Regions from separate parts of the Cedecea neteri genome, predicted to be linked through region 2. Evidence: predicted binding sites of a transcription regulator. Region 2 holds the regulator's gene; each other region holds the start of a gene.
What was found. The regulator PurR, encoded in region 2, represses purine synthesis genes. The targets are predictions, from matches to a motif close to CANGCAAACGTTTGCNTG.
Positions count from the first base shown of each region.

Region 1 (10,069 bases), 1.6 Mb from region 2:
TGTTTGCACAGTGCTGTGTTTTTAATAAACAGTTGCAGCCAGCTGGTATCTTCGACTGCCTTCAGCTCCACCCGCGAGGGGTTTCACCTACCGACAGCGTGCCTTCTCCCGAAGTTACGGCACCATTTTGCCTAGTTCCTTCACCCGAGTTCTCTCAAGCGCCTTGGTATTCTCTACCTGACCACCTGTGTCGGTTTGGGGTACGATTCAATGTTACCTGATGCTTAGAGGCTTTTCCTGGAAGCAGGGCATTTGTTACTTCAGCACCGTAGTGCCTCGTCATCACACCTCAGCGTTAACAGAAGTCCGGATTTACCTAAACTTCCCGCCTACATGCTTAAACCGGGACAACCGTCGCCCGGCTAACATAGCCTTCTCCGTCCCCCCTTCGCAGTAACACCAAGTACAGGAATATTAACCTGTTTCCCATCGACTACGCCTTTCGGCCTCGCCTTAGGGGTCGACTCACCCTGCCCCGATTAACGTTGGACAGGAACCCTTGGTCTTCCGGCGAGCGGGCTTTTCACCCGCTTTATCGTTACTTATGTCAGCATTCGCACTTCTGATACCTCCAGCAAACCTCACAGTTCACCTTCGACGGCTTACAGAACGCTCCCCTACCCAACAACACATAGTGTCGCTGCCGCAGCTTCGGTGCATGGTTTAGCCCCGTTACATCTTCCGCGCAGGCCGACTCGACCAGTGAGCTATTACGCTTTCTTTAAATGATGGCTGCTTCTAAGCCAACATCCTGGCTGTCTGTGCCTTCCCACATCGTTTCCCACTTAACCATGACTTTGGGACCTTAGCTGGCGGTCTGGGTTGTTTCCCTCTTCACGACGGACGTTAGCACCCGCCGTGTGTCTCCCGTGATAACATTCTTCGGTATTCGTAGTTTGCATCGGGTTGGTAAGCCGGGATGGCCCCCTAGCCGAAACAGTGCTCTACCCCCGAAGATGAGTTCACGAGGCGCTACCTAAATAGCTTTCGGGGAGAACCAGCTATCTCCCGGTTTGATTGGCCTTTCACCCCCAGCCACAAGTCATCCGCTAATTTTTCAACATTAGTCGGTTCGGTCCTCCAGTTAGTGTTACCCAACCTTCAACCTGCCCATGGCTAGATCACCGGGTTTCGGGTCTATACCCTGCAACTTAACGCCCAGTTAAGACTCGGTTTCCCTGCGGCTCCCCTATACGGTTAACCTTGCTACAGAATATAAGTCGCTGACCCATTATACAAAAGGTACGCAGTCACCCCATAAAGAGGCTCCCACTGCTTGTACGTACACGGTTTCAGGTTCTTTTTCACTCCCCTCGCCGGGGTTCTTTTCGCCTTTCCCTCACGGTACTGGTTCACTATCGGTCAGTCAGGAGTATTTAGCCTTGGAGGATGGTCCCCCCATATTCAGACAGGATACCACGTGTCCCGCCCTACTCTTCGAACTCACAACTTGTGCATTTTAGTGTACGGGAGTATCACCCTGTACCCTGCGACTTTCCAGACGCTTCCACTAACACACAAACTGATTCAGGTTCTGGGCTGCTCCCCGTTCGCTCGCCGCTACTGGGGGAATCTCGGTTGATTTCTTTTCCTCGGGGTACTTAGATGTTTCAGTTCCCCCGGTTCGCTTCATTACGCTATGTATTCACGCAATGATAGTGTGACGAATCACACTGGGTTTCCCCATTCGGAAATCGCCGGCTATAACGGTTCATATCACCTTACCGACGCTTATCGCAGATTAGCACGTCCTTCATCGCCTCTGACTGCCAGGGCATCCACCGTGTACGCTTAGTCGCTTAACCTCACAACCCGAAGATGTTTCGCTTCAGATTATGAAAATTTGAGAGACTCGAACATGTCTTAACCTCATTCTTTATTACGGAAGAATGAGACGACATGTCGTTTCAATTTTCAGCTTGTTCCGGATTGTTAAAGAGCAAATATCTCAAACATGACTCTTTCAAGTCAGCTTTGAGATATAACGGCACGCAACTTTCACTTACATACCAGCAAGTGGCGTCCCCTAGGGGATTCGAACCCCTGTTACCGCCGTGAAAGGGCGGTGTCCTGGGCCTCTAGACGAAGGGGACACTGAAGTCTCAATCGCAAGACGCCTTGCTTCTCTACATCTATCAGACAATCTGTGTGAGCACTACGCGGGTTGTATCTATTAGGTAAGGAGGTGATCCAACCGCAGGTTCCCCTACGGTTACCTTGTTACGACTTCACCCCAGTCATGAATCACAAAGTGGTAAGCGCCCTCCCGAAGGTTAAGCTACCTACTTCTTTTGCAACCCACTCCCATGGTGTGACGGGCGGTGTGTACAAGGCCCGGGAACGTATTCACCGTAGCATTCTGATCTACGATTACTAGCGATTCCGACTTCATGGAGTCGAGTTGCAGACTCCAATCCGGACTACGACGCACTTTATGAGGTCCGCTTGCTCTCGCGAGGTCGCTTCTCTTTGTATGCGCCATTGTAGCACGTGTGTAGCCCTACTCGTAAGGGCCATGATGACTTGACGTCATCCCCACCTTCCTCCAGTTTATCACTGGCAGTCTCCTTTGAGTTCCCGGCCGAACCGCTGGCAACAAAGGATAAGGGTTGCGCTCGTTGCGGGACTTAACCCAACATTTCACAACACGAGCTGACGACAGCCATGCAGCACCTGTCTCAGAGTTCCCGAAGGCACCAATCCATCTCTGGAAAGTTCTCTGGATGTCAAGAGTAGGTAAGGTTCTTCGCGTTGCATCGAATTAAACCACATGCTCCACCGCTTGTGCGGGCCCCCGTCAATTCATTTGAGTTTTAACCTTGCGGCCGTACTCCCCAGGCGGTCGACTTAACGCGTTAGCTCCGGAAGCCACGCCTCAAGGGCACAACCTCCAAGTCGACATCGTTTACGGCGTGGACTACCAGGGTATCTAATCCTGTTTGCTCCCCACGCTTTCGCACCTGAGCGTCAGTCTTTGTCCAGGGGGCCGCCTTCGCCACCGGTATTCCTCCAGATCTCTACGCATTTCACCGCTACACCTGGAATTCTACCCCCCTCTACAAGACTCAAGCTTGCCAGTTTCGAATGCAGTTCCCAGGTTGAGCCCGGGGATTTCACATCCGACTTAACAAACCGCCTGCGTGCGCTTTACGCCCAGTAATTCCGATTAACGCTTGCACCCTCCGTATTACCGCGGCTGCTGGCACGGAGTTAGCCGGTGCTTCTTCTGCGAGTAACGTCAATCACTAAGGTTATTAACCTTAATGCCTTCCTCCTCGCTGAAAGTACTTTACAACCCGAAGGCCTTCTTCATACACGCGGCATGGCTGCATCAGGCTTGCGCCCATTGTGCAATATTCCCCACTGCTGCCTCCCGTAGGAGTCTGGACCGTGTCTCAGTTCCAGTGTGGCTGGTCATCCTCTCAGACCAGCTAGGGATCGTCGCCTAGGTGAGCCATTACCCCACCTACTAGCTAATCCCATCTGGGTTCATCTGATGGCAAGAGGCCCGAAGGTCCCCCTCTTTGGTCTTGCGACGTTATGCGGTATTAGCTACCGTTTCCAGTAGTTATCCCCCTCCATCAGGCAGATCCCCAGACATTACTCACCCGTCCGCCGCTCGTCACCCAGGAGCAAGCTCCCCGTGCTACCGCTCGACTTGCATGTGTTAGGCCTGCCGCCAGCGTTCAATCTGAGCCATGATCAAACTCTTCAATTTAAAAGTGTTTGATGCTCAAAGAATTAAAACTGTTTATAAAATCAGTAGTCACTCTTCAAGACTTGATATTTGTTTGCATCCGAAGATGCTTAGATATCAATCCTGCGAGTGCCCACACAGATTGTCTGATAAATTGTTAAAGAGCAGTGAGTCAGTCGCTTTCGCTTGCTAACTCGAGGTGGCGTATAATACGCTTTCCTCTTTCAGAGTCAACCCTTAATTTCAGGATTTTTAACTCTCATCGCCGCCGTTACTCTGTGATGTTGTTCACATGTTCCGTGTCGATGGAGGCGCATTATAGGGAGTTCTCCCGGCGCTGCAACACTAAAATGACAGAAAAATGACTGACTGCTGCATTCCACAGCAAAACCCCGCCTTATACCCTTTTGCACACAGACTTATCCACAATCCGGATTTGAACTTAAAATTCGCGAGCGTGACGCAAACGTTTTCGCTACAATGCACCGCGATAAAATGGACACCCCCGATGGGGGCGTTAGCTGAGTTTTCGTCTCTTCTTTTCCTTAATTTCCCTTTTCTGCGCCGCCAGAACTAAGGTGAAGACTAAAATTCAGCTAACGCTCTTCTATATGCGAACCAAAGCCAAGGGATAAAACCATGTCACAACGTCGTCCTGTACGCCGCGCACTGCTCAGTGTTTCTGACAAAGCCGGTATCGTCGAATTCGCTCAGGCCCTCTCCCAACGTGGAGTGGAGCTGCTGTCCACCGGCGGAACCGCCCGCCTGCTGGCAGAAGCAAACCTGCCGGTAACCGAAGTCTCCGACTACACCGGTTTCCCGGAGATGATGGACGGACGCGTCAAAACGCTGCACCCGAAAGTTCACGGCGGCATTCTGGGCCGTCGCGGCCAGGACGATGCCATCATGGCGGAGCACGCCATCTCTCCTATTGATATGGTCGTCGTTAACCTTTATCCGTTTGCCCAGACCGTTGCCCGCGAAGGCTGCTCTTTAGAAGATGCCGTTGAGAACATCGACATCGGCGGCCCAACCATGGTTCGCTCCGCAGCCAAGAACCATAAAGATGTGGCGATCGTAGTAAAGAGCAGCGACTACCAGGCGATCGTTGCCGAGCTGGACTCTAACGAAGGATCCCTGACGCTGGAAACCCGCTTCGATCTGGCGATCAAAGCTTTCGAACATACTGCCGCATACGACAGCATGATCGCTAACTACTTCGGTAGCCTGGTCCCGGCCTATCACGGCGAAAGTAAAGATCCTGCAGGGCGCTTCCCACGCACGCTGAACCTGAACTTCATTAAGAAGCAGGATATGCGTTATGGCGAAAACAGCCACCAGCAGGCCGCCTTCTATATAGAAGAAGAAATTAAAGAAGCATCCGTGGCAACCGCGACCCAGGTTCAGGGCAAAGCGCTCTCCTATAACAACATCGCGGATACCGATGCGGCACTGGAATGCGTGAAAGAGTTCGACGAACCGGCCTGCGTTATCGTTAAACACGCCAACCCTTGTGGCGTGGCCGTCAGCGGTTCCGTTCTCGAAGCCTACAACCTGGCTTATAAAACCGATCCAACCTCTGCCTTCGGCGGCATCATCGCTTTCAACCGTGAGCTGGATGCAGAAACCGCACAGGCCATTATTTCCCGTCAGTTCGTCGAGGTTATTATCGCCCCTTCCGCTAGCGAAGAAGCGCTGAAGATCACCGCGGCCAAACAGAACGTTCGCGTCCTGGTTTGCGGCCAATGGCAGAAGCGCACGGCAGGCCTCGATTTCAAACGCGTCAATGGCGGCCTGCTGGTTCAGGATCGTGATTTAGGTATGGTAACCGCAGGCGATCTGCGTGTAGTCACAAAACGTCAGCCGACCGAGCAAGAACTGCATGACGCGTTGTTCTGCTGGAAAGTGGCGAAGTTCGTGAAATCCAACGCCATCGTTTATGCCCGTGACAATATGACCATCGGCATAGGCGCAGGCCAGATGAGCCGGGTCTATTCCGCCAAAATTGCTGGTATCAAAGCCAGCGATGAAGGCCTGGAAGTAAAAGGTTCTGCCATGGCCTCCGATGCCTTCTTCCCGTTCCGCGATGGCATTGATGCGGCAGCCGAAGCTGGCGTGAGCTGCGTTATCCAGCCGGGCGGTTCTATTCGTGATGATGAAGTCATTGCCGCCGCCGACGAGCATGGGATCGCGATGATCTTCACCAACATGCGCCACTTCCGCCATTAATTACCGGAGCGTTTATAGATGAAAGTTTTAGTTATTGGCAACGGCGGGCGCGAACACGCGCTGGCCTGGAAAGCGGCTCAGTCTCCTTTAGTACGTACTGTATTTGTTGCGCCAGGTAACGCGGGCACCGCGCTGGAGCCAGCGCTGCAGAACGTTGCTATCAGCGCGACAGACATTCCAGCTCTGCTGAGTTTTGCGCAGAATGAAAAAATCGACTTAACCATCGTCGGCCCGGAAGCGCCGCTGGTTATTGGCGTAGTGAATGCCTTCCGCGCCGCTGGCCTGAAAATCTTCGGGCCTACCGAAGGGGCTGCACAGCTGGAAGGCTCGAAGGCTTTTACCAAAGACTTCCTGGCCCGCCACAATATCCCAACGGCAGAATACCAAAACTTTACCGAAGTTGAGCCTGCGCTGGCTTATCTGCGCGAGAAAGGCGCGCCTATCGTGATTAAGGCCGACGGCCTTGCTGCGGGTAAAGGCGTTATTGTCGCAATGACGCTGGAAGAAGCAGAAGCTGCCGTCAATGACATGCTGGCCGGGAACGCGTTTGGCGATGCGGGCCACCGCATTGTTATTGAAGAGTTCCTCGACGGCGAAGAAGCCAGCTTTATTGTGATGGTAGATGGCGAGCACGTTCTGCCGATGGCCACCAGCCAGGATCATAAACGCGTTGGCGATGGCGATACTGGCCCGAACACCGGCGGTATGGGCGCTTACTCCCCCGCTCCGGTTGTGACTGACGAAGTGCATCAGCGCACCATGGAACGCGTGATTTGGCCGACCGTGCGCGGTATGGCTGCCGAAGGGAACACCTACACGGGCTTCCTGTATGCCGGGTTGATGATCGACAAGCAGGGTAACCCGAAGGTGATTGAGTTCAACTGCCGCTTCGGCGATCCGGAAACTCAGCCCATCATGCTGCGTATGCAGTCAGATCTGGTTGAGCTGTGCCTCGCGGCCTGCGACGGCAAGCTGGATGAGAAAGACTCTAAGTGGGACGAACGTCCGGCTCTGGGCATCGTGCTGGCGGCGGGTGGTTATCCGGCCGATTATCGCAACGGCGACGTTATCCATGGTCTGCCGCTGGAAGAAGTGGCCGACGGCAAGGTGTTCCACGCTGGGACTAAGCTCAGCGAAGATGACCGCGTACTCACCAACGGCGGGCGCGTATTATGCGTGACTGCATTGGGCGAAACGGTTGCCAAAGCGCAACAGCGCGCGCTGGAGCTGAAAAAAGAGATTCACTGGGAGGGCAGTTTCAGCCGCTCGGATATCGGTTATCGCGCTATTGCGCGTGAAAACGCGAAGTAATCTCGACAGCACACACTAAACCGCCCGCGTGGCGGTTTTTTTATACCTAGAAATCGCCAGGCTTAGGCTGCCAGCTGCAGAAGTTCTGGTTCGCCACCAGCAGCAGCTGTGAACCTTCCGGGGCTTCCAGCCAGGCAATGCTGACGTCAAGGGATGAGTTGCTCTGACGGCGCGCTATATGGCTCAGGGAGGCGCTATCAAGCTTTGGCGATAACGTTTCGCCTTCGCAGGTCGTTACCGTGCCGTTCTGGTGCCAGCGCCCCTGGCGCAGCACAACGTGACCGATGCGAAGCGCTTCACTGGTCTCACGAATACGATTGGCGTTGAACTGGTACAAAGCCACCTGATCGTTAGAAAGCTGCTGCTTCTGACTATTCACTTCCCTCTGCATAAAGCTCAGGTCGCCGTGGTCGTCAAAGCGGACTTTGACATGCTCCGGCTGCTTGCCCTGAATATTGAGTTCGATGAACGTCAGTTTGTCACCCTGCCAGCGGTATTCACCGGTGGTGGTGGCGCCGTGCTGCCACGGGCTAAATGCAGTAAGGATATGGGTGGATTCATCGGCGTTGTCTTTTCGCCAGATGCGCACCACGCCCTGGTCGGCAACATAGCCGGTAGCGGTAAAGGGAGGGAGTTTGTTACTGCTGCATGCCGTGAGCGCCAGTACACCCGCCAGCGCCAGTAGCGGACGCCAGACGGACAAAAGGGGCGTAAACGCCCCTCTGTTAAAACTGTTCACTGACACGCGTTAACTTACTTAACCGCGTCTTTCAGTGCTTTACCAGAAACAAATGCCGGCACGTTAGCAGCAGCAATTTTGATTTCTTTACCGGTCTGCGGGTTGCGGCCAGTGCGCTCAGCACGGTGGTTCACTTTGAAGGTACCGAAACCAACCAGTTGTACAGCATCACCTTCTTTCAGAGACTCAGTAATTGCAGCCAGAGTGGATTCCAGAGCAGCTTTAGCCTGTGCTTTAGACAGGTCAGCCTTGTCAGCAATTACATCAATCAGTTGAGTCTTGTTCATAAGTTATCCTTACAATGTGTTTATCGCTTGCTAAGCATCGAGTGCGACGGAAATGCCTAAAAAGCACTCTCCTGCATACACGCACCGATAGCCACTTTTATTCGCCCCACAAATGTAGACCAGACGGGGGGTTAATTGGAAGCCTCCAGGGAGGACAAATCAGACTGTATGTCACGTTTTACTGTCTTACTGCTGCAAATTTATACCGATATTACTGATACTGGCCTCACGGAGGTCAGCACGAAGCCCTTTAATGAGCTCAATATCGCGTTCTTCGCAGTCCGCCAGCAGCCGGAAAATCTCCCACTGAATGTCCCATTCTTCTTCTACCGCCGGGTTTGCTCTCAACTCCTCGTCGGTCATTTCACGACCGGCCTGAGTCATTTCCAGCATCGCCACCGAAGTGATTGAACATTTACTGACTTCGATTGCGTGCTCCAGCGTTTCACCCGAGAGACGGGAGTGAATAAGCTCACTCAACGCCACGCACGCGTCAATCGCCGGATAGACACCGTAAATATCATAGTCGTCAGCCGCAGGAATTGCCTCTTCAAGTTTCTCTAACTGACTATCAAAGTTCACTTTGGCATCTTTCACCGTTTGGGTTTCCCAAACCAGGTCAAGGATCTTGCGATAAAGCTGGGGATCGCCAAAGCCGGTTTGCTGGCAAAACATGGCGTAGTTCGGGTACATACGCTCGCACAAAGAAGCCATAAAGGTGACGTGCTGCCAGCTTTCCAGCTTCTCCAGGCGTAAATGAATAGGGTTCTGTAACATGACGGTGTCTCAAAGACGGAAAATTAGCGGCAGTTTACCTGAATCACCTGCCGATTGCTTGCAGGCGCTTAAAAGCCGGGCGCCCGGAGGCAACGGCATCGGCCCAACGGGTTGGCTCCGGTAAACGGTAGCCACCCATGCAGCGCTCCACCCAGGCTAACGCTCCGTCGAGGCTTACGCGGTGTCCGGTAGAAATAAACAAAGGATTACAGCGTTTTTTACTGCGCCAGACCCACGCCAGTTGCTCGCCCTTGTCCATCAACGGCGCACGAGCGCCGGGTTCTTCCCCCAACGGTTCAAACTTCCCGCACAGCCGCTTTTTCGCCACGCCAATCGTCGGTACGTCCACCAGCAGGCCAAAATGGCTGGCAACGCCCAGACGACGGGGATGGGAGATGCCGTGGCCATCCACAAACACTAAATCGGGTTTTTGCGACAGCATGCCCCACGCCTCAAGCAGCGCGGGATATTCGCGGAAGGATAAAAAACCGGGGATATAAGGCATGGTGGTGGCAATTCTTGCCACCTGATATTCAACCAACTCAAGAGATGGATAACTCAACAAAACGATGGCCGCGCGGGTGACGTCTCCGCCTTGTTCAAACCCCACATCGGCCCCGGCGATCAACCGAGGTGGATCCTGCTCAAGACGATCCTCATGGATCACCTTTGAGGCCAGATCCAGCTGTTGCTCTCGCAGTAAGGTGAGATCCATCTCTTGCTACCTTAAGCCTGGTGGTATTGCGCGGACAGGCGATGTACTGCTTCCACAAAGACGCCAGCATGCTCTGGCGGAACGTCCTGGTGAATACCATGCCCAAGGTTGAAGACGTGCCCTTCTCCCTGCCCGAAACCAGCCAGGATCGTAGCAACTTCTTCTTCAATGCGTGCAGGCTGAGCGTAAAGCATGGAAGGGTCCATGTTGCCCTGCAGCGCGACTTTATGGCCTACGCGACGGCGAGCATCTGCGATGTCCGTTGTCCAGTCGAGGCCCAGCGCGTCACAGCCGGTTTCCGCCATCGCTTCAAG
Region 1 is NZ_CP009459.1:1,346,240-1,356,308, reverse strand. Features, by position in the region: rRNA gene LH86_RS06380 (23S ribosomal RNA) at 1-1,805, opposite strand, end outside; tRNA gene LH86_RS06375 (tRNA-Glu) at 2,018-2,093, opposite strand; rRNA gene LH86_RS06370 (16S ribosomal RNA) at 2,179-3,718, opposite strand; gene purH (bifunctional phosphoribosylaminoimidazolecarboxamide formyltransferase/IMP cyclohydrolase) at 4,337-5,926, shown strand; gene purD (phosphoribosylamine--glycine ligase) at 5,945-7,237, shown strand; gene LH86_RS06355 (DUF1481 domain-containing protein) at 7,284-7,976, opposite strand; gene hupA (nucleoid-associated protein HU-alpha) at 7,991-8,263, opposite strand; gene LH86_RS06345 (YjaG family protein) at 8,450-9,040, opposite strand; gene nfi (deoxyribonuclease V) at 9,084-9,755, opposite strand; gene hemE (uroporphyrinogen decarboxylase) at 9,767-10,069, opposite strand, start outside.
Region 1: the regulator PurR is predicted to act here: its motif matches at 4,157-4,174, upstream of purH (bifunctional phosphoribosylaminoimidazolecarboxamide formyltransferase/IMP cyclohydrolase).

Region 2 (10,069 bases):
AGCCGCTACGGCAAAAAACGTTGGCTGGCTGACGTCCACAAGGAATAATGCAACTGCGGTCACAAAAAAGTGCTCGCCCCCTATTGCATTAGACTGACTGGTCTACTACATTTGAGCGCATGAATCGACATCCTGAACACGACACTCGCGAACATCTCCTCGCCATTGGCGAGCGGCTGTGCCTTGCCCGGGGCTTTACCGGCATGGGGTTAAGCGAATTATTGCGCACCGCAGAAGTGCCCAAAGGCTCTTTCTACCACTACTTCCGCTCGAAAGAAGCGTTTGGCGTGGCGATGCTGGAGCGCTATTACCAGGCTTCTAATCTGCGCGTGGCGGAACACTTTTCGCACGGCGAAGGCAATTATCGCCAGCGCCTGCTGAAGTGGTACCAGGACATGCTGAGCTACTTCTGCCAGAGCGGGAACCTGAGTAACTGCCTGATAGTGAAACTCTCAGCAGAAGTCTGTGACCTTTCGGAAGATATGCGTGGCGCGCTGAACAACGGCGGCTCGCAGGTCATCTCCCTGCTCGCCGATGCGCTGGCGAAAGGCCGCAGCGAAAAAAGCCTGCGCTTTGAAGGCGAAGCGCTGGAGCAGGCCATGGTGCTGTACTCACTGTGGTTAGGCGCCAGCCTGCAGGCAAAAATTTCCCGCAGCGCGCTGCCGTTGGAAAGCGCGTTAGCACACGTAAGGATCCTATTGGCAGAACCTGTCGCCTGACAGGTTTTTTATTTACTGAATTACTAGACGACCGGTCTACTTGAGGAAAAACCATGTCAGCAGATAAACTGTTTACGCCGCTCAAAGTTGGCGCTATTACCGTACCAAACCGTATTTTTATGGCTCCGCTGACGCGCTTGCGCAGCATTGAGCCGGGCGATATTCCAACCCCGCTGATGGGCGAATATTACCGCCAGCGCGCCAGTGCCGGGCTTATCATCAGCGAAGCAACCCAGATGTCCGCCCAGGCTAAAGGCTACGCTGGCGCTCCGGGCCTGCACAGCGAAGAGCAAATCGCCGCGTGGAAAAAAATCACTGCGGGCGTGCACGCGGAAAAAGGCCACATGGCGGTGCAGCTGTGGCACACCGGCCGTATTTCCCACTTTACTCTTCAGCCTGGCCAGCAGGCTCCGGTCGCGCCTTCCGCGCTGAGTGCCGGAACCCGTACCTCGCTGCGTGACGAAAACGGCAACGCCGTTCGCGAAGATACTTCCATGCCTCGCGCGCTGGAACTGAGCGAAATTCCAGGCATCGTGGACGACTTCCGCAAGGCGATTGGTAACGCTCGCGATGCGGGCTTTGATCTGGTTGAGCTGCACTCCGCCCACGGCTACCTGCTGCACCAGTTCCTGTCCCCTTCTTCTAACCACCGTACTGACGAATACGGCGGCAGCCGTGAAAACCGCGCTCGCCTGGTGCTGGAAGTGGTTGATGCCGGGATCAAAGAATGGGGCGCCGATCGTATCGGGATCCGCGTGTCGCCAATCGGTTCGTTCCAGAACGTGGACAACGGCCCGAACGAAGAAGGTGACGCGCTGTACCTGATTGAAGAGCTGGGTAAACGCGGCATTGCCTACCTGCACATGTCCGAGCCGGACTGGGCGGGTGGCGAACCGTACACCGAAGCATTCCGTGCCAAAGTCCGCGAGCGTTTCAGCGGTGTGATCGTTGGCGCAGGTGCTTATACCCCGGAGAAAGCAGAAGATCTGATCGGTAAAGGCCTGATCGATGCGGTCGCGTTTGGTCGCTCCTTCATCGCCAACCCGGACCTGGTGGCTCGTCTGCACAAAAATGCCGAGCTGAACCCACAGCGCCCTGAGTCCTTCTACGGCGGCGGCGCGGAAGGCTACACCGACTACCCAACCCTGTAACTCCGCTGTTCCTTTCATTGATAGCGGCGCGCAAACGCCGCTATACTCAACGACTCCAGAAATAACTGTCTCATTCGACGAGGATTTTATGCGTCTACTTCATACCATGCTGCGCGTTGGCGACCTGCAACGCTCCATCGAGTTCTACACCAAAGTGCTGGGCATGAAACTGCTGCGCACCAGCGAAAATACCGAGTACAAATACTCTCTCGCGTTTGTCGGCTATGGCGATGAAAGCGACACGGCGGTTATCGAACTGACTTATAACTGGGGCGTGGACAGCTATGAGCTGGGCACCGCTTACGGCCATATCGCGCTGAGCGTGGATAACGCCGCCGACGCCTGCGAACGCATTCGTAATAACGGCGGCAACGTGACCCGTGAAGCCGGCCCGGTAAAAGGCGGCACCACCGTTATCGCTTTTGTTGAAGATCCGGACGGTTACAAAATCGAGCTGATCGAAGAGAAGCATGCGGGTAAAGGTCTGGGTAACTGATTTTCAGACGATTAGCGTCAAACAAGGGGCGTGTTGTGCGCCCCTTACTGCAACACTCCCCGAAATTTGCCATAATGCGCGCTGCATTTTCCCCGTATTAAGAGAAGCTGATGTCAGACAACACGCAATTGCATGGCCTGTGCGACCGTTTTCGTGGTTTTTATCCGGTAGTGATCGACGTTGAAACCGCAGGTTTTAACGCCAAAACTGATGCATTACTGGAAATCGCCGCCGTTACCCTGAAGATGGATGAAGACGGCTGGTTATCCCCCGACGAAACCCTGCACTTCCATGTCGATCCGTTTGAAGGTGCGAACCTGCAGCCTGAAGCCCTGGCGTTCAACGGTATTGACCCGCATAACCCCCTGCGTGGTGCCGTCAGCGAATACGATGCCCTCCACGCGATTTTCAAAACCGTGCGCAAAGGCATTAAAGACAGCGGCTGTAGCCGGGCGATTATGGTGGCGCACAACGCCACGTTCGACCACAGCTTTATGATGGCCGCCGCTGAGCGCGCATCATTAAAACGTAACCCATTCCACCCGTTTGTGACGTTTGATACCGCGGCCCTGAGCGGCCTGGTGCTGGGGCAAACCGTGCTGGCAAAAGCCTGCATCGCCGCAGGCCAGAAGTTTGACAGCTCGCAGGCCCACTCCGCCCTGTACGACACCGAGCAGACCGCCCTGCTGTTCTGCGAAATCGTCAACCGCTGGAAGCGCCTCGGCGGCTGGCCACTGCCGTTGGCAGACGAGCCTGAATCTGAGGCATAAAAAAAGCGACCTAAGGGTCGCTTTTTTACTGGCAGGCGAGATTACTCTGCGCCTGGCTCTTCAGATTTGTGCTTCTCTGCGGTCTCTTTGATCAGTGCCTGCAACTCACCACGCTGGTACATCTCGATGATGATATCGCAGCCGCCGACCAGCTCACCGTCCACCCACAGCTGCGGGAAAGTTGGCCAGTTGGCGTATTTTGGCAGTTCAGCGCGGATGTCCGGATTCTGCAGAATATCCACATAGGCGAAACGCTCGCCGCAGGCGGACAGAGCCTGAACGGCCTGAGCGGAGAAGCCGCAGCTCGGCAGCTTCGGGGAACCTTTCATATAGAGAAGAATCGGGTTCTCAGCGATCTGGCGTTGAATTTTTTCAATAGTGCTCATTGTCTTGCTTCCTCAAACCTTGATACGGCAATAGCCTGCCATTGTAGCCAGTTGCGCCCCGGGCAGAAAACACCATTTTTCTCAGGGTTTTTCTTCTAGCCCCGGCGAGCAAACATACTTTAAGAATAACACTTTTACGGCGCGCGAAAATGAGCAATTTGCTTCATTCGAGATCAATTAAACAGCGGATAACACCCTGGAATGGTTAATTTTTTAGCTATAGCTTCCACTTTTGGCCGTTAAATAGTATTTGCCTATTAACATTATCGGCTTTTATGCATTAGAATCGTCGGGTTTCGCAAAAATCATACGCAGGCATGATGGTTAGCATCGTGCCTTCATTTATCAGGGGATTGACGAGTGGCGCGGATAAATAAAATCTCTATCACGCTATGTGCTCTGCTATTTGCTTTGCCCTATACACCTTTGGCGCAGGCGTCTGAGCACGTCCGCCATCCTGTTGCACAAAAAGGCCATCCGGCAAAGACAACAACCAGTAAAAGCAACAAGGGTAAAGAGAAAGCAAAACCGAAGGTCAGCACAGCCTCCACCAAAAAGAAGTCCGGTAAAAAAGACACCTCACCGGCAAAAGCCAAAGTGGCTAAACGCACCACCACAGGCAAAAGCAGCACCCTCGCTAAAACCAGCAGCAAAAAAACCTCGCAGAAATTAGCCCTACAGCCAGCCTCCGCCACCGTTGCCTACACTGAAAAATGCACCCATCGTAAAGGGCATAAAAAGCAGTGCGTTAAGGTGAAGTCGGAAAAAAATCTGACCATCGCGCAGGCACATAAAGTACGCGTGCAGAAAGCGCAAAAAACGGCTATGAACAAGCTGATGGGACAAATTGGTAAGCCGTATCGCTGGGGCGGTACCTCCCCACGCACCGGTTTCGACTGCAGCGGGTTGATTTATTACGCTTATAAAGATCTGGTGAATATTCGTATTCCACGCACCGCCAATGAAATGTATCACCTGCGAGATGCCTCTTCCGTTGACCGTGGCGAACTGGAAAGCGGCGATCTGGTGTTCTTCCGTACTCAAGGGCGCGGCACCGCCGATCACGTTGGCGTTTACGTTGGCAACGGGAAGTTTATTCAGTCCCCACGCAGTGGCCGCGATATTCAGATCACCTCCCTGAGCGAAGATTACTGGCAGCGCCACTACGTGGGTGCCCGCCGGGTGATGACGCCAAAAACCATTCGTTAGTCTTATCCACGCCCTTTCGGGCTAATCAGACTGATTAAAATGTTAACAGCCCGGCAACGGGCTGTTAATTGCTGCTGACAAAGAGGGAAAAAGCGTGGTTTTTCCCTCTTTGTGGTTATCAGCTAAAAATCAATAAATTGATTTTCCTCGTTTATTTTAAAACGTCACCGGGTATTTATTTCATCACAGGTAGCTTGTCAGCAGTCTGAGCAGCCCGGCAACGGGCTGTTTTATTTTGTTGTTTCATTTCGCTTTTTCACTCACCTGTAATTTGCTAACCTTATAACCACACAAATTGTAGTTATATTGTGAAACAAAATAACAAGGAGTAAAGCAATGTCGTTCGAACTACCCGCCCTGCCCTATGCTAAAGACGCGCTGGCACCGCATATCTCAGCCGAAACCCTCGAATATCACTACGGTAAGCACCACCAGACCTACGTCACTAACCTGAACAACCTGATCAAAGGCAGCCCGTTTGAAGGCAAAACGCTGGAAGAGATCGTGAGAGGATCTGACGGCGGTATTTTCAATAACGCGGCTCAGGTCTGGAACCATACCTTCTACTGGCACTGCCTGGCGCCGAATGCCGGTGGGGAGCCGACCGGTGACGTGCTGGCCGCCATCAACCATACTTTTGGCAGCGTGGAAGCCTTTAAAAAGCAGTTCACCGAAGCGGCCATCAAAAACTTTGGCTCCGGCTGGACCTGGCTTGTGAAGAATAGCGACGGTAGCCTGGCTATCGTCTCGACTTCTAATGCAGGAACTCCGCTGACAACTGAGGCAAAACCGCTACTGACCGTGGACGTGTGGGAACACGCTTACTACATTGATTACCGCAACGCGCGCCCGGTTTATCTCGACCATTTCTGGGCGCTGGTGAACTGGAAATTTGTTGCGCAAAACCTGGCGGGCTGATTTCTATCGGTTACTTACGAAGTAGGAAGGTGACGTTTTTCTTCCTTCATCTATATATGATAAGGGCCGCTTTTCGCGGCCCTTTGTAAATCAGTGCAGGACGGCGGTAAGTGCTCCGGCAACAATCAGACTCAGTACGATAACCGTAGTCACCACGGAAAACTTCAGATCGGTACTCATTGCAAGCTCCTTTTATTTCCCTACAAAGTGTATGTGGGGTGATTTTCCCACAATTAGCGATAAAAATCCTGCTGGATTTGCGCAGATATCGGTTTTCCCTCTTCCACTTTGCCCCGGGATAAGCCAAAATCCTTCGCTAATTTACCGCGTATCGCCCGGCAACGCCCTCCTCCCGCTGTATGTCGCATCCCCGACAGGCCTGCAACCAACGTGTTGCCCCAGGAGTTAGCGAAGGCAAACGTTTAACATATGAGTTATCAGGAGTTTACGATATGGTCTGGAGTGACATCTAATGGCAACGATTAAGGACGTAGCGAAGCGCGCAAACGTTTCCACTACCACTGTGTCACATGTCATTAACAAGACCCGTTTTGTGGCGGAAGAGACGCGCAATGCCGTTTGGGCAGCCATCAAAGAGCTGCACTATTCACCGAGCGCCGTGGCGCGTAGCCTGAAGGTCAACCACACCAAATCTATCGGCCTGCTTGCGACCTCAAGCGAAGCCCCTTATTTTGCGGAAATTATTGAATCCGTTGAGAACAGCTGTTTCGCCAAAGGTTACACCCTGATTCTGGGCAACGCGCACAACAACTTTGAAAAGCAGCGCGCTTACCTGTCCATGATGGCGCAAAAACGCGTGGACGGGCTGCTGGTCATGTGTTCCGAATACCCTGACACACTGCTTTCAACCCTGGAAGAGTACCGCCATATTCCGATGGTGGTGATGGACTGGGGCGAAGCCCGCGCAGACTTTACCGATTCCGTGGTCGATAACGCCTTCCACGGCGGCTACCTCGCGGGTCGCTACCTGATTGAACGCGGCCATCGCGATATCGGTGCTATCCCGGGTCAACTGGAACGTAACACCGGCGGCGGCCGCCATGCAGGGTTCCTGAAGGCGCTTGAAGAAGCCAATATCAAAGTGCCTGATAACTGGGTAGTTCAGGGTGATTTCGAACCGGAATCGGGTTATCGCGCCATGCAGCAGCTGCTTAACCAGCCGCATCGCCCTACCGCTGTTTTCTGTGGCGGCGATATTATGGCGATGGGTGCGATTTGCGCCGCTGATGAAATGGGGCTGCGCGTGCCGCAGGACATTTCTATCATCGGCTACGACAACGTGCGCAACGCCCGCTATTTCTCTCCGGCGCTGACCACTATCCACCAGCCGAAAGAGCGCCTGGGCGAAACGGCGTTTAACATGCTGCTCGACCGTATCATTAATAAACGCGAAGAGTCGCAGACGATTGAAGTTCATCCGCGTCTGATTGAACGCCGCTCGGTGGCCGACGGCCCGTTCCGCGATTACCGCCGCTAAGCCTCTTCGGGGGCCGGGAATACGTTACCCGGCTCCTGCAACCACTCCTGATTCATCGTTTCACTATCGCCCAAATAGTCCAGCAACCAGCTCAGCGCGGGCGAAGCATCATCCTGCCGCCAGGTCAGGCAGCAGGCCGCGTCCGGGAATGGATTTTCCAGCAGCAGCTCTTTCCAGTCTCCCCTGACGAGCCACGGCTGGGCAATGTGCGTTGGCACCATACCAATGCATAATCCCGCCGTCAGGCAATCCTCCCCCGACGCCCAGTCCGGTACCACCACGCGGCGCTGGTTGTCGAGCAGCCAGGTAATGCGCTTGGGAAGTGAACGGGAGGTATCTTCCAACACCAAAGACGGCCAGGGGCGAATGTCATCATCCAGAATGATACCTTCCCGTTGCGCAAGCGGATGGCCAGCGGAAACCACGCAGCGCCAGCTAAGCGCCCCCATGTCCCGAAATGCGTAGCGCCCCCCGACCGGGATCGCCTGCGTGGCGCCAATCGCCGCCTCAACTCGCCCGTCGGCCAGCGCGTCCCACACGCCGTTGAACACTTCCTGGGAAACCCTTAATTCGATATCCGGAAAATGACGATAAAAATCCAGCACCAGCTGGCGGGTTCGCTCAGGTTTAACGATATTGTCTACTGCAATAGACAGATGCCCGCGCCAGCCGTTGGCTATCTGCTGGCACTGCTGGCGCGTTGCCATCATTTTTTTGATAACAGATCGGCCTTCTTTGAGAAAAAATGCCCCGGCGGCGGTCAGCTCAACGTCCCGATGACGCCGTTCAAACAGCGGCACGGCCAGCCATTCTTCAAGCTGCCGTACCGTATAGCTGATGGCAGACGGCACGCGATGCAACTCCTGGGCCGCACCGCTAAAGCTGCCGTTTCGCGCCACGGCATCAACCACTTCCAGCGAATATTCAGACCACATATTTCTGCCTGCAAAAAATTTGAATGCAATTTGCAAATATTAGCGTTTCACAAGCGGTTTTGCACTCCGTAGACTCCTGCCCCGTTAACCTGCTATCAAAATCAAGAGTGAAATATGCAACCATCAAAGGGATTTCTTATCTGGCTTGCGGGGCTGAGCGTGCTGGGTTTCCTGGCCACCGACATGTACCTGCCCGCCTTCGCCGCCATTCAACAAGATCTGGGTACCACCGCCTCCGCCGTGAGTGCCAGCCTGAGTCTGTTCCTCGCCGGCTTTGCTTTTGCCCAGTTGATGTGGGGCCCGCTTTCCGACCGCTTCGGGCGTAAGCCTGTGCTGTTGATTGGCCTGGCCATGTTTGCCGCCGGCTGTATCGGGATGCTTTGGGTGCAGGATGCCACCACGCTGCTGGTGCTGCGCTTTATTCAGGCCGTGGGCGTCTGCTCGGCCGCAGTTAGCTGGCAGGCCCTGGTGACCGACTATTATCCTGCCAACCGCGCTGGCCGTATTTTTGCCACCATCATGCCGCTGGTCGGGCTTTCTCCGGCGCTGGCCCCGCTGCTCGGCAGCTGGCTGCTGAACCATTTTGAATGGCAGGCCATTTTCGCCGTGCTGTTCGTGGTCGCTTTGCTGTTGATGATCCCCACGCTGCGCCTCAAGCCCCGGACTCAGCACCACGAGCAAACCGAAGACAATAAAGTCAGCTTCTTCTCTTTATTACGTTCCCGCGTTTACGGCGGCAACGTGCTGATTTACGCCGCCTGTTCCGCCAGCTTTTTCGCCTGGCTCACCGGCTCGCCGTTTATTCTGAATGAGATGGGCTACAGCCCCGCGGCAATAGGCCTGAGCTACATGCCGCAGACTGTCGCTTTCCTGGTCGGGGGCTATGGCTGCCGCAGCGCGCTGCAAAAGTGGAGCGGCAAACAGCTGCTGCCCTGGCTGCTGGCCCTGTATGCCCTGAGCGTGGTAGCCACCTGGGGCGTAGCGGTGAGTGGCCATGCTGACCTGACGCTGCTGCTTATCCCGTTCTGCGTGATGGCCGCGGCGAACGGTGCCATCTACCCTATCGTGGTTGCCTCTGCCCTGCTGCCTTTCCCACAGGCAACCGGGAAAGCCGCAGCGCTGCAAAACACCCTGCAGCTTGGGCTTTGCTTCCTGGCAAGCTTAATGGTTTCCTGGCTGGTCACGACACCGCTGCTGACCACCACCAGCGTGATGCTGGCGACAATCCTGCTTGCCGGTCTGGGCTATGCCCTGCAGCACACGGCCCAACGAGAAGCACAAAACAAGGGCCACAGCGAGTTGTCCCGCGCACAGTAACCTGCATGATAATGTGAATGTTGTGTGATTAGCTTGCTAACAATATTCCATTGAACCCTCAATTAAACGGGCTTATAGTAATTGCGGTTCTACTATAAGTCTTATCAATTTTATTTTGCGGGAGCCGGAGCGCTTTCGTTTTTCCATGGATGGCCTTTCAGTAAGGGAGAATCCCCCCTTTCTCTGTTCTACGTCGGATATCAGGCACGCGGAATTTTCCGTGAGAGTTCTCACAAGCCGAGAATAGCGTCTACGCTGTTTTAAGGTTCTGATCACAACAAGGTGATGGAGAAGCTATGAGTTCATCGTGTATAGAAGAAGTGAGCGTACGAGATAACGAATGGTATCGTATCGCAAATGAAATGCTGAGCCGGGCAGGCATTACCCTCAACGGCCCAAATCCTTTTGATATTCAGGTCAAAAATCCAAACTTTTTTAAACGCGTTCTGCAGGAAGGTTCTCTCGGCCTTGGTGAAAGCTATATGGACGGCTGGTGGGAATGCGAACGGCTGGATATCTTTTTCACCAAAGTCCTGCGTGCCGGACTGGAAAACCAACTGCCCCACCATTTCAAAGATACCCTGCGCATTGCGGCGGCAAGACTGGTTAATCTGCAGTCTAAGAAACGCGCCTGGATAGTCGGTAAAGAGCATTACGATCTTGGCAACGA
Region 2 is NZ_CP009459.1:2,937,523-2,947,591, reverse strand. Features, by position in the region: gene LH86_RS13940 (phosphoethanolamine transferase domain-containing protein) at 1-48, shown strand, start outside; gene LH86_RS13935 (TetR/AcrR family transcriptional regulator) at 120-719, shown strand; gene LH86_RS13930 (alkene reductase) at 773-1,870, shown strand; gene gloA (lactoylglutathione lyase) at 1,959-2,366, shown strand; gene rnt (ribonuclease T) at 2,477-3,136, shown strand; gene LH86_RS13915 (Grx4 family monothiol glutaredoxin) at 3,178-3,522, opposite strand; gene LH86_RS13910 (C40 family peptidase) at 3,883-4,731, shown strand; gene sodB (superoxide dismutase [Fe]) at 5,068-5,649, shown strand; gene LH86_RS22600 (YnhF family membrane protein) at 5,740-5,829, opposite strand; gene purR (HTH-type transcriptional repressor PurR) at 6,122-7,147, shown strand; gene punR (DNA-binding transcriptional activator PunR) at 7,144-8,082, opposite strand; gene punC (purine nucleoside transporter PunC) at 8,197-9,399, shown strand; gene cfa (cyclopropane fatty acyl phospholipid synthase) at 9,696-10,069, shown strand, end outside.

Region 3 (10,069 bases), 550 kb from region 2:
AGCATGCCTTCACCCGCCAGCTCGTGCACCATTTGCCACAGTTCCCGCCGGGATATGGGGTCTACGCCTACGCCAGGCTCGTCCAGCAAAAGGACTTTCGGCTGGCCGACGAGCGTACAGGCGAGACCAAGTTTTTGCTTCATCCCGCCCGAGAGCTTGCCCGCCAGCCGTTCGGTAAACGGACCGAGGGACGTGAATTCCAGTAACCGGGCAAATGTGCTTTTGCGCTGCTCCCCGGTCACGCCGCGCAGGTCGGCATAGAGCGTCAGGTTTTCCATTACCGTCAAATCTTCGTACAGGCCAAATTTCTGCGGCATGTAGCCCAGTTCAGCGTGCAGAGCGCGGTCGTCTTTAATCGGGTCGAGGCCGATCACTGAGGCACTGCCTTCGCTTGGCTGCAGCAGCCCTGCGAGCATTCTCATTAGCGTGGTTTTCCCCGCGCCGTCCGGGCCTACCAGCCCGGTGACTGCCCCGGCGTGAATTTCGCAATCCAGGCTGGCGACGGCCGGTTTTTCAAGTCCAGGGAAACGCTTCACCAGCCCCTGCAGATGAATAACCGCGTCATTGCTGCTCATGCTGAGCTCCAGCGTTGAATTTCACCGTAACGGGCATGCCCTGACGCAGCGCGTCATCTGCATCGGTCACGATAATGCGTAAGCGGTAGACTAAATCCGTGCGCAAATCGGGAGTTTCAACGGTTTTGGGCGTGAACTCCGCCGTTGGAGACACAAAGCCCACTTTGCCGTGATATGGCTTGTCCGGGCGGCCATCGGTGTAAATCAGCAGTTCGCTGCCGGGTTTGGCCTGCCCGAGGTTGGTTTCGTCGATATAAGCGCGAACCCAAACCGGGCGTGTGAGCGACAGGGTGAGTACCGTGCTGCCTGCGTTAAGCATGCTGCCGGGTTCAACGGCGCGGGTCAGCAGAGTACCGTCAGAAGGCGCAATCAGCGTGGTGTCCTGCAGATCTAGCTGCGACTGAGCCAACTGCGCTTTGGCTTGCTGAAGGCTGGCCTGCGCCTGAGCAATTTCCTGCGGGCGGTTGCCGCTGCGGTACTGGCTGAGCTTATCCTGGGCCGCCTTCAGCGTGGCTTTTGCCTGGTCGCTGGATGAGCGGGCGTTGGCTAAATCATTCGCTGAAATAGTTTTGGTCGCCCACAGTCCCTGCTGGCGCTGGTAGAAGTTTTGCGCGTAATCGTAGGCTGCCTGCGCCTGATTAACCTGCGCCGCAGCCTGGGCTATTTCTTCGTCGCGGTAGCCAGCAATAATCAAATCGTACTTAGCCTGGGCGGCCGCCACGTTGGCCTCGGCCTGGCGCAACGCGTTTTCATAGGGCGCTTTATCTATCAGCCCAAGCGGTTCACCAGTTTTGATCGCATCGCCTTCATCAACCTCAAGCGCCGCAAGCCGCCCTCCCACGCGGAAACTCAAGTTAACGGTGCGGATATCCACGTTGCCGTAGAGCGTGAGCTCGCTGTTTTGCCGGCTCTGATACCATTTCCAGCCGCCAAACGCCGCAGCCACGAGCGCTACAATCACAATCACGGCAATCACCGGCTTCTTATTGTTCATCACTAGCGTTTCCTCTGTTTAAAGATAATCCCTGCAGGATGAAATCAACGTGGCTCAGCACCACGCGGCTTATTTGCTGCACCCTGGCCTGGTCAAACTGAGGCCAGCCGGTACGCAACAGAATCGTTTCTCGCCCCAGCCGGAAGGCCAGTACCTGGCCGAGCAGCGTGTGGGTATGCAAAATAGTGTCGGTATCAAAAGGATCTCGCCCGGTGTAATGCGCCACCAGTGTGGTCAGCAGGGTGTGCATCGGGTCGATAACCTGCTGGTGAATAAGCTGATAAGCGGCGGTCGGGGAAAGCTGTTCGCGGGAGATAAATTTGCTCAGGTTGAGCGTGTCGTCGGCGGTCAGCAGGGCGATCATTTGCCCGAGGGCGGTATGGATAAGATGCCGTATTTTCTCTTTGTCCGTTTCGGGCTGGCGCAGCAGGGCTTCGGCGCGGGCAACATGCTCGTGAAAATTACCGCTGATGAAGTCAGCAATCCACTGGGCGGATGCCATATATAGCGCTTCTTTGGAGCCAAAGTAGTAGGTGATCGCGGCAATATTTTGCCCGGCCTGGGCGGCGATATCTCGCGTGGTGGCGTGCATGCCATACTCTGCGAACTGCGCGATGGCGGCGGTGATGAGCGTATTTTTAGCCTGCTCTCCGCGGCTGGTGACCGGCGTCGGCGAAGGTGTCATACCGACCTCTTAAAATGTTAATCAATCGATTGATTAAGAGTAAGCAAAGTTATCAACCCTGTCCAGAGCAAGGCTTTATTCTGTTAGCGTGGCGGAAAATGAGAATTTATGCGGAAGATCACAAAAACTGCTACACTGCACGCGAACGGCGCCGTGGTTTGCGCCTCCTCTCTTCGCCAGCTTAGCGCTGGCGCGTGATGTTCCCCCTGGAAACTACACCGCGCAATGCTGCGGTCAGGGCGGTTCTGGAGTTCCTATGTCTTTTGATTCTCTCGGCCTGAATGCCGATATTTTGCGTGCGGTGGAAGAGCAGGGCTATCGCGAGCCTACCCCAATCCAGCGCCAGGCAATCCCGGTAGTCTTATCAGGCCGTGACCTGATGGCCAGTGCCCAAACCGGCACCGGCAAAACCGCAGGCTTTACCCTGCCGCTGTTACAGCGTCTGACCGACAGCGCCCCTCACCAGAAGGGCCGTCGCCCGGTGCGTGCGCTGATCCTCACCCCAACCCGCGAACTGGCGGCGCAGATTGGTGAGAACGTCCGCGACTACAGCAAATATTTAAATATCCGCTCGCTGGTTGTCTTCGGCGGCGTGAGCATTAACCCGCAGATGATGAAGCTGCGCGGCGGCGTGGATGTGTTGGTGGCAACCCCAGGCCGTCTGCTGGATCTTGAGCATCAGAATGCCGTGAAGCTAGATCAGATCGAGATCCTGGTGCTGGACGAAGCCGACCGTATGCTGGATATGGGTTTCATTCATGACATTCGCCGCGTGCTGGCTAAACTGCCTGCGCGCCGCCAGAACCTGCTGTTCTCCGCTACTTTCTCCGACGACATTAAAGCGCTGGCTGAAAAGCTGTTGCACAACCCGGAAGAAGTGGAAGTGGCTCGCCGCAACACGGCGTCTGAGCAGGTCACGCAGCACGTTCACTTTGTGGACAAAAAACGCAAGCGGGAACTGCTGTCGCAGATGATTGGCGAAGGCAACTGGCAGCAGGTGCTGGTGTTCACCCGCACCAAACACGGCGCTAACCATCTGGCAGAGCAGCTGCAAAAAGACGGTATCACCGCGGCGGCAATCCACGGTAACAAGAGTCAGGGCGCTCGTACACGCGCGCTGGCGGACTTCAAAAGTGGCGGTATTCGCGTGCTGGTGGCGACCGATATCGCCGCTCGCGGCCTGGACATTGAAGAACTGCCGCACGTCGTTAACTATGAGTTGCCGAACGTACCGGAAGACTACGTGCACCGTATTGGCCGTACAGGTCGTGCGGCAGCCACCGGTGAAGCGTTGTCTCTGGTTTGCGTGGATGAACATAAGCTGCTGCGTGACATCGAGCGTCTGCTGAAGCGCGAGATCCCACGTATCGCATTGCCAGGTTTTGACGTTGATCCGTCTATTCCGGCTGAGCCAATCGTCAACGGTCGTCAGCAGCGTGGCGGCGGTGGTCGTGGCGGCCAGGGTGGTCGCGGTGGTCAAAGCCAGGGGCAGGGCCAGCGTCGCGGTGGCAGCGGCGGAAACGCAAATGCTTCCGGTGAGCGTAACAACGGCCCGCGCCGCAGCGGTAAACCGCAGGGCGAAGGTGCTGCGAAGCCGGCAGGGGACAATGCTCGTCGCCGTCGCCCACCGCGTAAACCAGCGGCTGCGCAGTAAGTTTCATACCCTCACCCTAACCCTCTCCCTGAAAGGGAGAGGGGAGTAAAGATACCCTGTATTTCTGTTTCCCTTTAAGGGAAGGAATGAGTGGGATCCTGGATTTTCTCCCCTTCCTCTTTGGGGGAAGGAATGAGTGAGATTCTGGGTTTCCCCCTCTCCCCCTTGGGGAGAGGGTCGGGGTGAGGGGATAACAACACAAATATTTTCGGATGCGTCATGCGTGTTCTTCTTGCCCCGATGGAAGGGGTTCTCGACTCTTTAGTCCGCGAACTTCTTACCGAGGTTAACGACTACGATCTCTGTATCACCGAATTTCTTCGCGTGGTCGATCAGCTGTTGCCGGTTAAATCTTTCCTCAAACTTTGCCCCGAGCTTAATCACGCCAGCCGCACGCCATCCGGTACGCTGGTTCGCGTTCAGCTTCTTGGGCAATACCCGCAGTGGCTGGCTGAGAACGCGGCTCGTGCGGTCGAACTCGGCTCCTGGGGCGTGGACTTAAACTGCGGCTGCCCGTCAAAGCTGGTCAACGGCAGCGGCGGCGGTGCGACTTTGCTCAAAGATCCCGAACTCATTTATCGCGGTGCGAAAGCCATGCGTGAGGCTGTGCCAGCGCATTTGCCGGTCACGGTAAAGATTCGCCTCGGCTGGGACAGCGGCGCACGTCAGTTTGAAATTGCGGATGCCGTGCAGCAGGCGGGGGCGACGGAACTGGTGGTTCACGGACGTACTAAAGAAGATGGCTACAAAGCCGAGCTGATCAACTGGGGCGCCATCGGTGAAATTCGCCAGCGGCTGTCGATCCCGGTTATCGCTAACGGTGAAATCTGGGACTGGCAAAGCGCGCAGAATTGCCTGGCCGCTACGGGATGTGATTCGGTGATGATTGGGCGTGGGGCGTTGAATGTGCCGAACCTGAGCCGGGTTATCAAATACAACGAAGCGCGAATGCCGTGGGCCGATGTCGTTACGCTTTTGCAAAAATACAGCCGCCTCGAAAAACAGGGTGATACCGGGCTGTATCACGTGGCAAGGATTAAACAGTGGCTTGGTTATTTACGTAAAGAATACGTTGAAGCAACGGAACTGTTTACCGTTATTCGTACATTAAAAACGTCCGGTGAAATCGCCAATGTTATTGGCGCGTTAAAATAATCATTTTCTACATGACCCGTTAATTGAGTTTTTAATTCACGGGCATTTTCTTTAAATCAATTCATCTTCTTTCATTATTTCCTGAATAGAGTTCACAAAATTCCATTTTAATTTTATTTAGTGCTGGAGCTGCTTGCAGCATGATGCCACTATAGCCTCATAAATTACACCAAGGATTGCTACTGTCTCACAGGCAAAACCTAAATTTATTCTCCGCATGTCGGGAAATGAATTTAGGTTTTTTTTTGCTTCTTTTTTATTAAAACAAGGGACGTTTATCATGTACTCACGCACAAAAATAACCGGTGGCATGATGCTGCTGTTTGCTTTGGGAGGTATGCCCGATGCGTTGGCCAGCTATGCTCGCTATGACGGTGGCCTGCTGACGGGCAGCCATCTTGATGCCACCTTAAAAAATGTCTGGATGTTGAATACCACCGATGCAATGGCGGACCAGGGGATTGGCGATCAGAACGCCTGGGCCCAGGCGGTGCATCTCGACTGGCAAAGCGGCTGGCTGTGGGACAGCGTGGGCATTGATGCTTCGTGGTATGGCGTAGCGAAGCTTTACGCCAACGATGCCTTCTACGGCAGGGACTTGTTGCGGGACAAAAACGGCAAAGCACAGGGCTTCAATAAGCTTGGACAACTGTATGCCAAAGCACGATGGGGCGACGCTGAGCGGCATCTCTCTCTTTGGGCTGGCTGGCGTCAGCTCTATAAATTCGGCGCGTTAAACGTCACCCGCAGCCGCGCCGCCCCCAGTACCTGGGAAGGCGTTAGCGCCGAGTTTGTCTGGGATGAGTTTGATGCAAAGGCCGCCGTCGTTAACCGCTTTTCTGAGCGCGATGAACCAGAGAAACGCCGCTTTCGCACCCTAAAAACGAACAAGCAAATTGACTATATCGCGACCAGCGAACTGAGCTGGTCTCCAGCAAAGGGCAGTAAAATCAGCTACATTGCCGCCGAGAGCGATAGCTATCTTCTTCGCCACGGGCTTGAAGCGAATACCGTGGTGCCGCTTGGCAAAGATTTTAATCTCCTGGCAAGAAGCACGTACTACTACGCCCGTGGCCTCAGCGATTGGGAGGGTGCTCGAGGGTTTAGCCGCAGCGCACAACATCTTTTTGCCCTTGTCGGTTATCAATATGGGCGGGCTGAATCCGGCCTCGGCTGGTCTCATACCCGGGCACCTCTGGATAACGGTTTAGGTCATTTTTATTGGCACTTTGGTAAAAACACCCGAGGTGCCTTTAATAGCAAAGCCGATGGCGAGGGCAATGACTATATCAACGACGGCGAACAAATGCTGTATTTATACAGCCAGTATCAGATCTTGCCTGAATTACTGGTTGGCATCTACGGCAATTACGGTTTTGGCATGCAATACAAAGGCGTGGATTTAAAAGAGTGGGAATACGGGGGCTATTTTCTCTGGCACAGCCCACAGGTTAAAGGCCTGAATGTATTCGCCGGGGCTGGGCCGAGCTATAGCTGGAAATTAACGTCTGGCAGAATGCCTTCTCTGGATGAAAAAAATCATAGTTTCCGCCGTGCGAAAGGCGTGGGGGGAAGCGTACGCGTTGAATATCGGTTTAATTTATTTTGATTCTGTCATAAATAAGGAGTGAATATGAAAAAGAACATCATCGCCGGGCTGGTGCTCACCTTAATTGCAGGTTCCGCTTTTGCCGCTGAGCGCCCGATGCGTATTCTGGTCGTCAATGATGATGGCTGCGAGTCGGTTGGGACAACCTCTCTGCAGGAGAAGCTGGCGGCAAAAGGATATGACGTCTGGATGGTGGCACCGGCCACCAATCAAAGCGGTATTGGTTCGGCCATTACCTTTAAACCAAATAAAATATTCGACGTTAAAAAGGTGGCCGATAAGCGCTACTGCTTCCCTGGCACCCCCGCAGACGCCCTTGACTTCGGCGTGCTGGGCGTAATGAAAGAGACGCCACCGGATCTGGTGATATCAGGCGTGAATGACGGCCCCAACACCGGCGTTGCGCAGCTCAACTCTGGCACCATCGGTGCCGCCGCCCGCGCGGTTCGCTATGGTTATCCGTCGATTGCCGCCAGTATTGGCTATATTCTCAACGAGCAAGAGATGAAGGCCGGGTGGCCAAGCACTCATAAATACTGGCCGGACTCAGTAGACTACGTGGTAGGTCTGGTGGATACGCTGGCGAAAACCTGGCAGCCAGGCAAGCCTGTGTTACCTGCTGGCTCAGGGTTGAGCATCAACTATCCGCCGTTAGAAAAGCAGGCCGTTAAGGGCGTGAAATTCGTTGAGAACGAACGAAACCCGGTGCCGCAGCACTACTATAAACTGCTGCCAGATGGCAAAGCGCAGCAAATCATGAGTGATAAAGTGCTGACGCCGGTGGACACAGACACCGATACCGGCTGGCTAAACCGTGGGTATATTACATGGACCGTTTTTGACGGAGAGTGGAATGCGCCGCAGTTTGACGAGCAGTATCGTAAACTGTTTGCAGCAGAAACCGTGGCCAACTAGTCAGGCAGTGTCGCGATCGCTATCACGGTTTTCGTCCTGCGCGCTTGAGCGATATATCCTCCGTGATAGAGTGCAGATGTTGGATTGTTACTGCGCTTAGCAGGCAAAACCTGATCATCTGGCTCTGCCAGAGATCAGGTTTTTTTGTTTCTGGGGTAACCATGGAAATCGCCAAGATACTGAACAATAACGTAGTGGTTATTCTCGACGAACACCAGCGCGAACAGGTGGTGATGGGGAAGGGACTGGGCTTTCAAAAAAAGCCAGGAGATAACCTCGATCGCAGCCAAATAGAAAAAGTATTTGCCCTGCAAAGCGATGAGCTGGTGGCGAGATTAAGCGAGCTGCTGAACCAGATCCCGCTGGAAGTGATGACCGCCTGCGATCGTATTATTCAACTGGCGCGTGAACGCCTCGGTAAGCTGCAGGAAAGCCTCTATATTTCACTGACGGACCACTGCCATTTCGCGATTGAGCGGCAGAAAAAAGGTATGGCGATCCGCAATGTACTGCTTTGGGAAATCAAGCGGTTATATCCCAAAGAGTTCGCTCTGGGGCTGGAGGCGATTGGCATCATTCACCGGCGCCTCGGCGTACTGCTTGCTGAAGATGAAGCGGGGTTCATCGCTCTGCATCTGGTGACAGCCCAGCTCGAAGGGGAAATGCCAGAGGTGATGGATATCACCCGCGTGATGCAGGAAATCCTGCATATCGTGAAGTACCAGCTGCAAATTGAATACCAGACCGAAAGTCTGAGCTACCAGCGCTTTGTCACGCACTTGAAGTTTTTTGCTCAAAGAATGCTCAATCGTACCACCGTGGCGGATGATGATGAAGCTCTGCATGCGGCGGTAAAAGACAACTACCCGCTGGCGTGGCGCTGTGCGGAGAAACTTCAGCAGCATCTGGCCAAAAGCTACCAGCGCGAGCTGACCAACGAAGAAATTATGTTCCTCGCTATCCATATTGAGCGAGTACGTAAAGAGAGTCGCAAAGCTTAAATAACAAAACGGATTGTGACTGCTTCGGCAGGCAAAACCTGAGCGTTAGCTTCCCTGTGGGGCGGCTGGCTCAGGTTTTTTTTTAACTTTACTCAGCAGACATCGCCCGCGGGCGGGACGTAAAAGGAACAGGGGTATGGACTATCAAGGGCTGGCGCAGGCTATCCTGAAACATGTCGGTGGCAAGGAAAACGTCGTCAGTCTGGTGCACTGCGCCACCAGGCTGCGTTTCAAACTGAATGATCCCTCGCTCGCAGAGCCTCAGGTGTTGAAGAGTAATCCGGGCGTTATCACGGTAGTGGAAAGCGGAGGGCAATTCCAGGTCGTGATTGGCAACCACGTGCACGATGTTTATACGGCGATCTGCGCTGCGGCAGGCTTCAGCGAAGAGGCCATCACAAAAGAAGTTCGTGGCGAAAAAAGCAATCCACTGAACCGGCTTATCGATATCGTTTCGGCAATTTTCACCCCTTTCCTCGGCGTGATGGCCGCCTCGGGTATCCTGAAAGGGATGCTGGCACTTAGCGTCGTTTGCGGCTGGCTAAATACCGAGTCGGCCACCTATAAAATCTGGTTCGCCGCCAGCGATTCGCTGTTTTACTTCTTCCCGCTGGTGCTGGGTTATACGGCCGGGAAAAAGTTTGGCGGCAGTCCGTTTTTGACCATGGCCATCGGGGGCGCACTTACGCATCCGCTGATTATGCAGGCTTTCGAATCTGCCTCTCAGTCTGAACGTTTTCTTGGCATTCCAGTGACCTTTATCAACTACAGCTCCTCGGTGATCCCGATCATCTTTGCTGCCTGGGTGAGCTGCTGGCTGGAAAAACGTTGCAACAAGGTTTTCCCGGCAGCAATGAAGAACTTTTTCACGCCTCTGGTTTGCCTGGGCGCCGTAGTGCCGCTGACTTTCCTGATTATTGGGCCGGCAGCAACCTGGCTGAGCCAAATGCTGGCGCACGGCTATCAGGCCATTTATGCCTTTGCGCCGTGGCTGGCGGGAACCGTGATGGGCGCTATCTGGCAGGTCTGCGTGATATTTGGCCTGCATTGGGGCCTGGTCCCCATCATGATCAACAACCTCAGCGTGCTGGGGCAGGACACGCTGATGCCGCTCCTGCTACCGGCGGTAATGGGGCAGGTCGGTGCCGCGCTTGGGGTCTTTCTCTCTACGCGGGATGCAAAGCTCAAAGTTCTGTCCGGCTCAGCGGTGACCGCGGGGATCTTCGGTATCACTGAGCCGGCGGTGTATGGCGTGACGCTGCCTAACCGCCGCCCCTTCATTTTTGGCTGCATCGCCGGGGGAATTGGTGGTGCCATTGTCGGCTTTAGTCAAAGCCATCTTTACTCCTTCGGGCTGGCAAGTATTTTCAGTCTGGCGCAGATGCTTCCGCCGGGCGGCATGGACAGCACCGTGTGGGGAGCCATCATCGGTACCCTGTTATCACTGCTGCTGGCCTGCGCGCTGACCTGGGCCTTTGGTC
Region 3 is NZ_CP009459.1:2,384,160-2,394,228, forward strand. Features, by position in the region: gene LH86_RS11270 (ATP-binding cassette domain-containing protein) at 1-575, opposite strand, end outside; gene hlyD (secretion protein HlyD) at 562-1,569, opposite strand; gene cecR (transcriptional regulator CecR) at 1,559-2,254, opposite strand; gene rhlE (ATP-dependent RNA helicase RhlE) at 2,511-3,908, shown strand; gene dusC (tRNA dihydrouridine(16) synthase DusC) at 4,128-5,063, shown strand; gene LH86_RS11295 (OprD family outer membrane porin) at 5,344-6,672, shown strand; gene surE (5'/3'-nucleotidase SurE) at 6,697-7,587, shown strand; gene licT (BglG family transcription antiterminator LicT) at 7,749-8,588, shown strand; gene bglF (PTS beta-glucoside transporter subunit IIABC) at 8,725-10,069, shown strand, end outside.
Region 3: the regulator PurR is predicted to act here: its motif matches at 2,393-2,410, upstream of cecR (transcriptional regulator CecR).